Armatimonas rosea: one gene and its partner. The protein of the gene in region 2 interacts with the protein of the main gene of each other region in a pairwise test. Links are inferred from orthologs where the notes say so. Each region holds a gene or a part of one and is shown on either strand. Other genes may lie near its edges. The genes, in order: selB and serC.

Region 1 (6,480 bases), on a different replicon or contig from region 2:
GTCGTATTCTGCCCGACGGAGTAATAGATGCCGCTATGACCGATCAGCACCTCGTCAATCGGGTCGGGCTTTCCTGCGCGAGCCCGTGCGAGCCGCACCTCGGGGAGGAAGCCAAACTCTAGGTCGTCTATCCCCGGGTAGTAGTCCATGTCCAGATAGCCAGGGACTCCTGCCCGCTGAAAGAGAATCCCCGCCAGCCCCGGCAGCTTGGCAAGCTCTGTGGTGAGCGCTGTGAGTGCTTTTCCCACCCCAGGATCAAACGGGCTGACATATGCATCGCTGCCAAAGCGCCGTTTGAAGAACTCGCGAACCTCAGGGATATCCGAAGCCCGACGGCTTAACTCCGCGGCAACGCCCTCGCTATTGGTCTCACCAAAGAGCCCTCGGTCCTCACGAATGTCCTCGGGGAGGGGCTTTGGAGCGGGGCTGAGCCTATCGCGTCGCCAGCAAAACACATCCACGGTCGCCCACACCGCGACGCCTCTCGCTTTGCCTGCCGCAAGTGCCGCCGCGAGAGGCGCGGTGTGCTCGCCACGTTGAAAGTAGGGGGCTCCGTGCGCGTCTGCTGCTAAAAAGAGCGTATTGAAGCCCAGCGCCGCCACGCGCTCTACCAGGGCTTTCGCGGCCTCAGGGGTTGCGGCAGCGGCTAAAACACCCCGTAGGCTCTCAGGGATTGGAATCGGCTCCACGGCAGGAATCGGTGCGTTCGGAGCGCTGTTGAGCTCGCGAGCAGAATCGGGATAGCGTGTTTGCCCTAGTGCCATCGGGCCGGTTTCTGGGAGCTCAATGGTGAGCTGAAAGCGTGGATCAATGCTCATTGGTGTGGCATCATTGAGCGCGGAGAGCACTTTCCCCACCGAAATATAATGGTCACTGTCGCTTTCTGGATCCTGGGGGGGCTGGGAATCGCGCTCTAGTGCAGCGCGCACCTTGGCTTGCAGTGCCTTAGGGAGCTCCGAGAGCGGAACCCGAGTGCGCCCCCGAAGCTCGTCTGGAAGTGCATGAGGATCGCCGGGTGGCGCACCGACGGTCTTGAGCCAGTCCCGCTTCAGAAGGCGTGTTGCGTTGGACTTACCAATACCCTTGGCACGCTCCCGCCAGCGCTTGACGATCTGCGACTGAACCGCATGAATCTGCGCCCTGCCTTGCGTGTGGTGGGTGAGCATAAAGCCCGGTCCAAGCCGTCGCCAGGTGCCGCAGAGCGAGAGGGTCAGTGCCTTGAGAAGCTCACTGAGCGGCACTTCCAGGCTCGCCTCGCCCAGCAGGAGCACGCTCTGGGCGGCAAAGCGCGGGTCACAGAAGAGCTCCAGTCGCGAGATCGCGGCGGCTTGCTTCACGATGTCCCCAACCGTCTTGACGCTTCCCAGAGAGATGGCTCGCATGAGGGCAGGCAGCTCCCACGAAAGCTCCGAGGGCTTGAGCTGGTTGGGACTCTCAGACTTCAAGTACCGCTCGATACTTTGCAGACCCTCTTGCTGTTTTCCGTAGTCCTTCTGCCCACCGTTCTGCAGCGCCCACTTCTCGCCCTGCCACTCGCCACTCTCAAGATTAAGTCCGAAACCATAGCCGTCCTTGCCTGGAACATCAAACGAGAACGAAGGACTCTGGTAGAGGCGCAGACGTAGGCCGCTACGAATCTCGCGCTCGCTGAAGGTTTTTAGCTTGGACTGGTAGAGCAGGGTCTGTGTTTCTGCACGCTCCTGGAGCGCTTTGCGCTGGTCGGCGGGAAAGCCTTGCTGAAAGATCCGATAGTCCAAGACACCGGGTTTGATATCGCTTGGCGCGGCACGCAGGGGGTTCGGGAGGGCTTTGGTAAGCAGGCTCGCCTGGTCGGGCGTGAGCTGGCCAAACGTCAGGCCCTTGGCGAGCAGGGCATCGAACTGTGAGTCGCTGAGAGTCGCCATGAGGGCACCGAGAGGGTCTTCGCTCACCAGCTCGCCGAGGGGCACGCTGTCCCCAAGCTTCGGGTCGGCATGAAGCACGGTCATGGTCTCGGGAACCAGCGCGATAATTCTCCCAAAGCGCCGCCGCACGCGCCCGTAGCTCTTGGTGATGCCCTCTAAGCTAGTGAGGTCCATCGCCGCCCGGAGCTTCGCGTAGTCCACGTTTTGGGAGCGCCACTGCTCTTGCTGGAGACGCGTGATTTGGGCGGGCGGCGCATCATCGTTGACAATCAGCCAGAGCCCGTTCTGGGGGAGCTGCGCCTCGGGGAGGGTCTGAAGAGCCGTGCGGAGCGGGCGGTTCAGCAGGGCAACATCGGCCTTCCTCTGGGCAAGTTCCTCGGGGCTGGGTCTTGGTGGCTGCGTCTGGGCTTCCGCGTCGCTGGCAAGGGGCAAAGCGAACCCAAGGGTTCCAAGGAGGAGCTCACGGCGTTTCATCGGCAGCTTCTTTCTTCTCGATCTGGAACGTCTGGCCGTCTACCTGAACCGACGGCGTAAAGTGGGGGATCGGCTTTCCCTTAGGATAACGGATCAGAAGCGTCCGTGGTTGCGTCCAGACAAGCGTAATCTTGTCACCGGGGAGCTCGCTGTAGAAGACAGTGTTAGGATAGTCGAGCGCACGCTCTGTTTTTTCGGGCGTGTCAAAGCCCGCAGGGACAATGCTAACGTCCGTGAAGAACCTCGATGTGGCTCCCCCATCGGCGTAGTGGGCGACCGCCTTGAACTTGCCATCGGGCGATGTCTTGGTCTGCCAGACGATGTAGGTGACGCTCAGCTCCATGGCCTTTGCAAACAAAAAGGCACCGAGGAGCCCAAGAGCGACAAGCACCCCGATAATCCACAAGCAGGAGCGGATCATGGCTACGGCTCCGCGAGGGTGCGGGTGTCGCCGACACGGTGGGTGAAGCGGACGCCGTCGAGGTATTCGAGCAGCGGGAGGACGATCTTTCGGGAGCTGCCAATGGCATCGCGCAGGCCCCCGACCGTGATGCCCTCGGGCGTGCTGGCGAGCTTGCGGATGGCTTGCTTGGCCTCCGCGATTGCCTCCGCACTGAGGTAGAGGTTGTCGGCGATCTTGACCAGCTCGTCGCGCTCACAGAGGATCGCAAGGATGGTCGGGACATGGACATCGCGCGGGTAGGTGGCGGCGAAGTCGCCGGGGAAGGGGGGGGCGTACTGGGCGGCCTGAAAGACCGAGAGGATGTGCGCCGCGGGCTGCTTCCAGTTCTCGGGGAGGACCACCTCGTGCTCGGGGAGGTGAACCCCCTTGGTACCGACCGTGAGGAGGACGCCTTCGTTGCTGAGGTAGGCGACCAGCGCCTGGAAATCTTTCACGGTGGCGGCCTTGCTGAGCGGGATGCGGAGGTTCTCGCGGGGCATGGCGCGCTTGTAGGGGTTCTGGCGGTGGAACTGCTCTAGCGTCTTCTTGGCCGTCTCGCGCAAGCGCCGCCCGGCTTCGTCGCTGAGGTAGTGCGTCCCCCCGATCACGATCGCCCGGCCCGCATCGGCGAGCGCTTCGAGGGCGTCGTCGGCGGGGAAGCCGACAGCGGCGCTGAGCTCCTTGGCGGTGAACTCGGCGTGCTTGGAGCTGAGCTGGGCATAGACCGCCTCGTCGGGCGCACCCGTGCCGCGTGCCTCAAAGAGCGCGAGGGCCGCCGCATCGCCGCGCCGGTACTTGCGGCTGGGCGTCGGATCGACTATGGTCCCACCGCCGACCGCGCGCGCCGGGGAGTAGGTGCGCACCACAAAGCGCTCCCCACGCGCCGGTGCCGCCGGGCTCTCACAGAGAAGCTGGACGGGAATATCGTCGCTTCCGGGCAAGAGCTCCACCCCTTCGAGCAGCACGAGCCGCGCCAGAATCTCCCCCGTGCCCAGGTGTAGACGAACGCGCTCCCGGTGGCGCAGGGGCTTGGTGGCCGACGGCAAGACCGAGAGGCGGGCATCAAGGAGCGTGGACGCGGCGAGGCTCCCAGGTGCACAGAGCACGGCCCCGCGCTCCAGCTCCCCGACCTCGATCCCCGGCAGGTTTACCGCGACCCGCATCCCCGGCTCGGCGGTCTCGATCTTCTGGCTATGGCTCTGGAGGGTGCGCGCCTTGCTCACCTGCCCCTGCGGCTCCAGCGCCACAGCATCGCCGGCGTGGAGCGTCCCCGAGACCAGGGTGCCCGTGACCACGGTGCCGACTCCGGGCAGGGAGAAGACCCGGTCCACGGGTAGGCGCACGGGCGCACTTGCATCGCGCTGGGGGGCCTTAGCTGCCGCCTCTGCCAGCGCTTGCTTGAGCGCGTCGAGCCCCGCGCCCGTCTGGGCGCTCACGGGGACAATCACGGCGTCTTTGAGCGGCGTCTTGGCGAGCAACTCGCGGGTCTCTAGCTCGGCGAGCTCTTGGATATCGGGGTCGGCGAGGTCGGTCTTGGTCAGGGCGACCACGGCGACGGTCACTCCGAGGACGGTAAGAATATCCAGGTGCTCGCGGGTCTGCGGCATCGGGCCTTCGTCGGCGGCGATCACGAGCAGAGCCACATCGACCCCGCCCGCGCCGGCGAGCATGTTCTTGACAAAGCGCTCGTGGCCGGGGACATCGACAATGCCGGCCTCAAGCTCGCCGGGGAGGGAGAGGAAGGCAAAGCCCAGGTCGATGGTCATGCCCCGCGCCTGCTCCTCCGCGAGCCGGTCGGTGTTGGTGCCGGTGAGGGCACGGATGAGGGTTGTCTTGCCGTGGTCTACGTGCCCGGCGGTTCCGATGATGAGATGGCGCATCGGGGGTATTGTATCCGAACCCATCCCCAACCCCTTCCCTGCGGTAGGGAAGGGGCCAGGGGATGGGTTCAGAGCCGAATCACGCTCCGAATCACGTTGCCCGTCTCCATCGTGTGGAACGCATGCTCCACCTCGTCGAGCTTGACATAGCCCGTGACCATCGCATCCAGGTTCAGGCGACCCTCCAGGTAGAGCTGGGCCAGGAGCGGGAAGTCGTGGCTCGGGAGAGCGTCGCCGCAGTGGCACACACGCAGGTTCACCTTGTTCCAGTAGACCCCCGTGTCGATATTGCCCACGTTCAGGGTCACTTCAGCGTCTTTACCGGGGAAGCCAATGTTGACTGCCGTCCCGTTGTAGTTCACCATGCGCACCGCTTGCTCGATACAGGGCATCAGACCGGTCGCCTCGAAGGCAAAGTCCACGCCGCCCTCGTAGCCAGGCCAGTCGTCGGTCACGAGATTGCGCACCGCGGCGACGGGGTCACCGTCGCGGGCATTGACCACGTGGGTCGCGCCAAAGTTCTTGGCCCACTCTAGCTTGGTGGGGTTCACATCGACGCCGATAATGGTCTTCGCACCCTGAATCTTCGCGCCCTGGATCACCGAGAGCCCGACACCGCCACAGCCCACCACCGCGACACTCGCGCCGGGCCAGACCGTGGTCGTGTTCATGGTCGCCCCGACCCCGGTAATCACGCCGCAGGCAAGCAGACAGGCCTTATCGAGGGGCATGGCCTCGGGCATCTTGATCGCAGCCTTCGCATTGACAACCGTCGTGGTCGAGAACGTCCCACAGCGCAGGACCTGCGAGCACGCAGCCCCATCCGATGTGCGCGTGATGGGCGTGGTCGGGCGCAGGGCCATGTAGCAGTGACGGGGGTCGCCGCGACGGCACGCCGGGCAGTTGCCACAGGGCGCACGGTAGGCGATCACGACCGGATCACCGGGCTTCAGGTGGGTGACATTGCTCCCCACCGCCTTCACAATCCCCGCGCCCTCGTGTCCTAAGATGATCGGGAACTTCATTCCCGCGCCCTGCTGCATCTTGATGGTCAGGTCCGTGTGACAGACACCGCTCGCCACCACCTCGATCACGGCGTCGTCGGGTGCCGGTGCCGCCACCGAGATATCAATCAGCTCGACATCCTTGCCCGCCTCGGTCAGGACTGCCGCTTTTCCTAAAAATGCCATTGTTTCAGCCTCCAATTCGTGCTACTATTCGGGGCACCGTGCCGGGAATCCTCCGCAGTGCGCCCCAAGACGCCCATGACCCGCCGCGATAAACAAATCAACTTTGCCATCTGCCTCGCCGATGCCGTGGGGTTTCCGCTGGGGATCGCCTTCTTCTCCACCCAGACCATCCTGCCTGTGTTCCTGGCGCACTGCGGCGCGTCGCCGGCCGTGCTGGGCGCGCTCAACGGGCTCTCATCGCTGCTCGTCCTCGCGCCGGGCCTGCTGATTGTCGGCACGCTCCAGCGCCGCAAGACCGTGCGCCTCTGGCTGTTCTGGGTTGCGTTTATCGAGCGGCTCTTCTTGCTGCCCCTTGCCTTCCTCTCTCCGCTCTGGGGGAAGACCCACCCGGACTGGCTCGTGATCGCGACCTTTCTGGGCTTCTGTGGGCACTCGCTCTCGATGGGCTTCAATATCCCCGCCTACTGGACCGCGATTGGCAAGACCATCCCCGTGCACTGGCGCGGGCGGCTCTACGGGTTCGCCGGAGGGATCGCGGGGGTCTGTACCCTCGGTACCGAGTGGGTGCTCCGGCACGTGGTTCTGGGCAG
Region 2 (6,490 bases):
TGCCCCCTGCATCTGATCCTTGCAGGGGTAGCCCAACTTGGTAGAGGCGGCAGAGTTTCCCAAAACAGACTTAGACTCTTGCTCTAGACTAAGCATTTCTTCGTGGATCGCCGGGTCGAGCGAGTCGCGCCGAGAACGCCTGAAAGAGGTTCGATTCCTCTCTGGCCCATCGTGAGGGCCGGTAGTTTATCGGAAAAACCAGATGTTATAACGAGTGAGTGCGACTCTTAAACGTGACGGCGTGCTAAGTGCACGATACCCCGAGGCCGGGAGCTGGTCATGCTCTCGGCCTCTCTCGTTTGTGGTAGGATAAGGCTTATATGACACGTTCGGCGGGCAAGAATACCCTGCTTGTAATGGCCTTCGTCCTCCTCTCCCGCGTCCTTGGCGTCGTGAGAGACATGGTGATCAACCAGGTTTTTGGCCAGAACCACGTCACTGATATCTACACCGCCGCCTTCCGAATCCCCGATATTCTGCAGTACCTGGTCGCCGGGGGCGCGCTCGCCACGGTCTTTGTTCCGGTCTTCACCGAGTACTGGAACGCGGGCAAGCAGCGCGATGCCTGGAAGGTCTTTGGCACCGTGATGAGTGTCGTGGCCTGTATCGCTCTGGTCCTCGTGCTGATCATGGAGCTGGCCGCGGCTCCCCTGGGGCGCTTCATGAACCCCGGGCTTGGGCTGCAAAAGCAAGTCACCGTGAGCTTCTGGGACGGCTGGCGGGTCTTGCTACACCCCGATGATGCCCCGCAGGAGCAGCGCGATGCCTGGGAGCAAGTGGCGCGGCTCTCGCGGATTCTCTTGCCGGCGCAGTGGTGCTTCTTTGTCGGGGGGCTCATGATGGGCACCCTCAATGCGCGCCACCGGTTTCTTATCCCCGCGATTGGCCCTATCGCCTACAATGGGCTGATCATTGTTGGCGGGCTCACCCAGCTCTTTGTCCCCGAGAACCAGCGGAGCATCACGGCGATGTGCTGGGGTGCGCTCTTTGGAGCCGTGGCGGGGAATTTTTTCCTTCCGATCTGGGAGCTCAAGCGCACGGGGGGGAAGTTCTGGCTAAGCTTTGAGGTCGGGCATCCGGGGGTGCGCAAGGTGGGCAAGCTCATGCTTCCCGCGCTCTTGGGGCTCTCGCTCTCGCAGCTCGGTTTCTGGATCACCGGCTCGTTTGCCTCCGGGGAGGGCTCGCTCTCAGCGCTTCGTAATGCCTACAACCTCACCCAGGCCCCGATTGGGATCTTCGCGCAGGCATCGGCGATCGTGATCTTCCCCACCATCTCTGGGCTCGCGGCGGAGAAGAACTGGAAGGAGTTTCGCAAGGAGATCCACTACGGCATCCGGCGGATTCTCTTCCTGACAATGCCCGCCTCGCTGCTGATGGCGACCCTGGCCGAGCCGATTATCGCCGCGATCTACTTCAAGGGAAAGTTCACCCAGGATGCCAGCGGGGCGTTTACGGTCGCAAACTTGCTCGCTTCGGCGATGGCGCTACGGCTCTACTCGCTGGGGACCTTTGCCTGGAGCGCGCAGGCCGTGCTGGCGCGTGGGTTCTACGCCATGCAGAACAGCAAGACCCCCGTGGTGATCACGACCTGCATGGTGTTCTTCTTCACCGGGCTCTGTGCCTTTCTTCCCCGCGTTCCGGGGCTGGCCAACTACGGCCTCGCGCTGGCGCTCTCGCTGGCGGGGACGGTGAACATGCTGATCTTCTTCCGAACCCTCCAGAAGCACGTGGGGGGGCTGAACCTGCGCGGGCTGGTGGTCGCGGCGCTGAAGATCACGCTGGCCGCGCTGGCCGCCAGTGGCACGGCGTTTTTGTTTCTGCGCCTCTTCTGGCACCTGCCGACCGTGGAGCACCAGGGCAGTGCCCGCTTCCAGGGGATCGCGGTCTCGGTGCTGGCGAGCGCCGCGTCGCTGGCAGTCTATGGGATTGTCTGTGCGCTACTGCGGGTCCCGGAGCTCTGGAGCATCCGGGACATGTTCAAGAAAAAGCCCAAGGACTCTGCGGCTAGCCCTTCCGTGCCGCAAAGTCCTGAATAAGCGCGGCGAGCGCCTGGCAGCCCTCGACGGGGAAGGCGTTGTAGATACTGGCGCGGAGGCCGCCCACATTGCGGTGGCCCGGGAGACCGTCCATGCCCAGTGCCTGTGCCTCGGTGAGGAAGGCCTTCTCTAGCTCCGGGGTGGCGAGCTTAAAGGTGAGGTTCATCCACGAGCGGTGCTCCTTGACCGCGACACAGGGTGTAAAGACACTCGGCGCGGCATCCAGGGCATCGTAGATCAGCGCTGCTTTCTGCTGGTTGCGCGCCGCGACCGCCTTGACCCCACCCTCCGCGGCGATCCACTTGAGGGTCAGGCCCAGGACATAGATCGGGAAGACCGGCGGCGTGTTGTAGAGCGACTGCTTGTCGCACTGGACCTGGTAGGAGAACATCGGGGGGAGGTTCTTCTGCGCGACCGCCAGAAGCGACTTGCGGAGGATCACAAAGGTGACACCCGCAGGGCCGGCGTTCTTCTGTGCCCCGGCGTAGATCAGGTCGAGCTGGCTGTAGTCGCGGTCCACCCCAAAGATATCGGAGCTGGCATCGGCGAAGAGGGGAGCGCCCTGGGTCTCGGGGAGCGTGAAGACCTGGGTTCCCTCGATCGTGTTGTTGGTGGTCAGGTGGAGGTAGCTCGCCTCGCCGGAGGGGATGATCTCGGGCAGGCGGTCGTAGTTGGTCGCCTTCGACGAGCCCGCGATATGGACACGCCCGACGCGCCTTGCCTCGGCGATTGCCTTGGCACCCCACTCACCCGCATCGACATAGTCCGCGGTCTCGCCATCGCCCAGGAAGTTCATCGGCAGGAGCGCAAACTGCGTGCTCGCCCCGCCGCCCATCAGCGCGACCGTGTACTCGCTCGCCGAGAGCCCGAGGGTGGAGAGGAGCAGCTCCTGTGCCTCGGCGTGGACGGGGTCGTACCACTTGCCGCGGTGGGAGAGCTCGAGGATGGACATGCCCGAGCCCTGGAACTCAAGGACGGCCTGGCTGGCTTCTTCTAAAACAGAGACGGGAAGGATGCCGGGACCGGCAGAGAAGTTGTAGATTCGATTCATAGCTTTGTGGGAGTGGCCGCCTTGCTGCGGTGGACCAGCTCGGTCATGGTGACAAACTCGTAGCCCTGGGCGCGCAGGCTCTTGACGATCTCCGGGAGGGCAAGGATGGTATTGTCCGGGGCGTTGTGCAGGAGGAGGATGGTTCCTGGCTTGACTTTCTTCAGGACAAAGTCGGTCAGGTCTTCCGGGCGGAACGGGGCGTACTCGAACTTAAAGCCATCGACTGTCCAGTAGGCTCCGTGCATGCCCAGCGCCGACGCCGCATCGGCGATCGCGCCATTGAAGTTGCCGCCGGGGGGGCGGTAGAACCGCGGGCGCTTGCCGGTGATATCCCGCACGACAACACTGGTTCGGCAGAGCTCCTTGCGCACCGCATCCGGGGTGAGGTAGGTCAGGTTTGGGTGGGTGTAGCTATGGTTGGCGATCTCATGGCCCTCGTCGTCCATGCGGCGGATCAGGTCCGGGTTGGCCTCTGCTCGTGCGCCCACCACAAAGAAAGTCACCTTGACATTGAGGTTGCGGAGCATGTCCAGCATGGCCGGTGTCCGGTACTTTAAAGGGTTCGGGCCATCGTCGAGGGTGAGCGCGATCAGCTTCTCGGGGGTCTGGCCGCGCCAGTAGCCATTGCCGATCCCGACATACTTCTTGTTGTACTCTTTGAGCGACGCGTAGGCGGAGCGAAACTGCGGGTCGATCGCCACGACCGACTCGATATGGGCGAGCGCGGCGGCGCTATCTTTCTGCCGGACTGCGGCCTCGGCGAGGGCGTAGTGCGCGGCTTTCCGGCTGGGCTGTGGCGTCAGGAGGGCACGCAGGCGCGGCTCCAGCGCGGCACGGAGCTCCGGGCTGACCCTGGCTTCATGGGCCGGGCTCGGGTTTCCATTGGCGATTCGGACGAGCCGGCGGGTCTCGTTGAGTGGCTCGCCCTGGCTGTTGCAGGCAGTGACAATCAGGGTATAGAGGCCGTTGGCGAGCCGGGTGGTGTTCCAGCTCGTGACATAGGGGGCGCTATTGACAGTCGCGGAGTAGTTGCCTGGCACGCGGTAGGTGACAAGGGCCGTCCCAGGGGGGACCGTCCCTGCGGTCAGGGTCGCCTGTCCGCGCAGGGTGGGGGTGTTGGCCGGGGCCTCCGGGAGAGAGAGGGGCTCGACTGCGGCGGCACCGCCCTCTGCCATGCGTCGCTCGACAAAGGGCAGGGTCAGGGCGCGGGATTCTTCACATGCACGCCACTCCGGGCGCGCGAGCAGCGCCGTGAGGAGCGCGACGCCTCGGGGATCGTCGCCGGCTCGGAGTGCGGACATGCCCGCGAGCTGGAGGCGCAGGGGGTCGGGCTCTTTCTCGGTGACGCTGCCCAGCTCGGTGGCCACCTGCTTGTCCCCCGCGAGAAGCCGAACGTACAGCGCCAGGTTGGGGTCGCTGCTGGCGAAGCCCGCTGCACCCTGCCGGTCGTTGAGGAGCAGGCGGGCCTGGGCCAGCCCTAGCGCGGTCAGCGGGTTCTCGGGTTCCTGCTCGCGTGCTTGCCGAAGGGCGGACTCGGCGCGGCGGGCATCCCCGGTGTGGAGCGCAAGGGCCGCGACTGCCAGGAGCCCGCAGATCTCGTTGCGATCGACTGCCAGCGCCCGTGCGAGTGCGGCACGGGCCAGCGGGTGCTCTCCCGACTCAAGCCGACCGACTGCCTCGCTGAGGGCATCGCTGTAGCTTCCATTGGTATCTTGTGCCTGTGCCGACGCGCAAAAAAACGCCGCCACGCCAAGCGCTGCGACGACGCAATCCGGGGCGGCAAGGGGGGATTTCTCTCTTGCCATGGTTCGGAGAGAATTATACCATCCGCTTTAGTTTGGAGCGTTTCTTGCCAATGATAGATAAGGCGCACTCTTGCGCGGGGACGCGTCTCCGTACGCGAACCAAAAGGAAAAGGAACGATGCATCTCAATAAATTCTTCCTGGTAGCGGCCATCGGACTCGCATCACTCGTTGCTCTACCAGCCCATGCGGAGGAGTCGGGCAAGTCCAGCCGCTTTCTCTTTGGGCCACAGCTAGGCTTCTTCACACCCGCCTCGCGCGTGGTGCGTGACCGCTTTGGGGGCTCGTGGACCAACCTAGGCCTAGGACTCGGCGATGTGGCAGCGCCGACCTCCAAGGGCGAGCTCAACTTCGATGTCAACCTAATCTCCTCCCGTGCCAAAGAGGCCGAGGCGCTCCTGGCACCCATCGGGCTTGTCTACCGCCGAGGGACCTCCGAGGAGAAAAAGACCCGACCCTACTTTGGGGCATCGGTCAACCTCCTGGTGACCAACTTCCGCTCCAACTACATCCTCGACAGCATCCCCAGCGGGATTCGGACGGGTGCCGGCGGGAGTGTCTTTGGGGGTGTCTCCATGGGAAACCGCTTCTATGTCGAGGGGCGCTACTATGCCTTCAGCAAGATCCGTAACTTTGACTTCTCAGGCCTGAACATCGGTGTCGGCTGGCGTCTGTAGCGCTTTTTTTAAGAAAACCGAAACCTGCGTCCCCCGTTTTTCGTATAGATAAAGTAGAAGCGGGGGACGTGGTATTTTCCAACGTTTAGAGATATACTACCGGACTACTTGGAGATGGTTGGAACACCCTGTCGGGAGCAACTTAAGGCATGAAGTACAAGCGCTGCTGTGCGTGTGATTACTTTGTGACGACGACGGATCGTCGCTGTCCTAACTGTGGCATTGCGGACCCCCGCAATGAGCGTCCGGATCGGGGCATCCCGGAGATCGTGGCGCAGGGGGATACCCTCACCATGGAGACCCCGATGACCGATGGCGTCCGCGCGGCTTTTGGCGGATTTATCGGAGCCGTGATCGGAGGCTTCCTGATGGCGGGAATGGGAGTCGCGGTGGGGCTTGCGGTGGGAATCAGCCTCGGCGTGCTCCTCGGGGCCGACAAAGAGTGGTCGCCGCCCGAGCTAACCAACCTTGCCAAGCGCATGATCGAGTGTCTCCGCAACGACGAAGAGACGATTCGCCAGCGCCTCAATGACATTGCCCAGCGCGAGAAGCACCTGGAAGAGACCCGGCAGCAGGTCGCGGTCTCGGGGGGGGACGCCGCCACGCAGGAGCGCTGGAATAAAGTTCGCCAGACCATCGACTCCGCCGCCGGGGTTCTCGCCAAGCAGCGCGATCGCTACCATGCCAAGCTCTGGGAGATCGCCCTCGTGCGCTGGCAGAACGCTCTGGAGCCGCTCGCCTCGGACTGGGAGTCTCTCACGCACGAGGCCTGTAACCAGCGCCTGCGCCAGCTAGAGCGCCTGCGCGACCAGGGCAAGCAGTACCTCGATGACTGGGAAGGCGTGGACCTCACCGACCTCCCTGAGGCCCGCCGCTGCCTGGAGCGCCTCCGCAACGCCCTGGAGAGCTGCGACCAGCTTCGT

What was found.
Region 1: the proteins of serC (region 2) and selB interact in binary tests that used the Escherichia coli proteins (3 or more experiments, as listed by UniProt). The link is inferred for Armatimonas rosea from one-to-one orthologs.

Annotation. Positions count from the first base shown.
Region 1 is NZ_JACHGW010000003.1:528,389-534,868, forward strand. What follows is about bases 2,252-5,240. They hold selB (selenocysteine-specific translation elongation factor), read right to left. Parts: upstream 4,701-5,240; coding sequence 2,802-4,700; downstream 2,252-2,801. Other genes in these bases: HNQ39_RS17425 (hypothetical protein), read right to left, coding at 2,252-2,378; HNQ39_RS17430 (hypothetical protein), read right to left, coding at 2,365-2,799; HNQ39_RS17440 (zinc-binding dehydrogenase), read right to left, coding at 4,769-5,240. Outside these bases: more of HNQ39_RS17425, read right to left, coding at 1-2,251; more of HNQ39_RS17440, read right to left, coding at 5,241-5,890; HNQ39_RS17445 (MFS transporter), read left to right, coding at 5,948-6,480. UniProt on the Escherichia coli protein: Translation factor necessary for the incorporation of selenocysteine into proteins. It probably replaces EF-Tu for the insertion of selenocysteine directed by the UGA codon. SelB binds GTP and GDP.
Region 2 is NZ_JACHGW010000005.1:211,242-217,731, forward strand. Bases 1,047-4,045 are described here. They hold serC (3-phosphoserine/phosphohydroxythreonine transaminase), read right to left. Parts: upstream 3,088-4,045; coding sequence 2,005-3,087; downstream 1,047-2,004. Other genes in these bases: murJ (murein biosynthesis integral membrane protein MurJ), read left to right, coding at 1,047-2,036; HNQ39_RS24505 (polysaccharide deacetylase family protein), read right to left, coding at 3,084-4,045. In the rest of the region: more of murJ, read left to right, coding at 321-1,046; more of HNQ39_RS24505, read right to left, coding at 4,046-4,892; HNQ39_RS24510 (hypothetical protein), read left to right, coding at 5,010-5,567; HNQ39_RS24515 (hypothetical protein), read left to right, coding at 5,717-6,490. UniProt on the Escherichia coli protein: Catalyzes the reversible conversion of 3-phosphohydroxypyruvate to phosphoserine and of 3-hydroxy-2-oxo-4-phosphonooxybutanoate to phosphohydroxythreonine. Is involved in both pyridoxine and serine biosynthesis.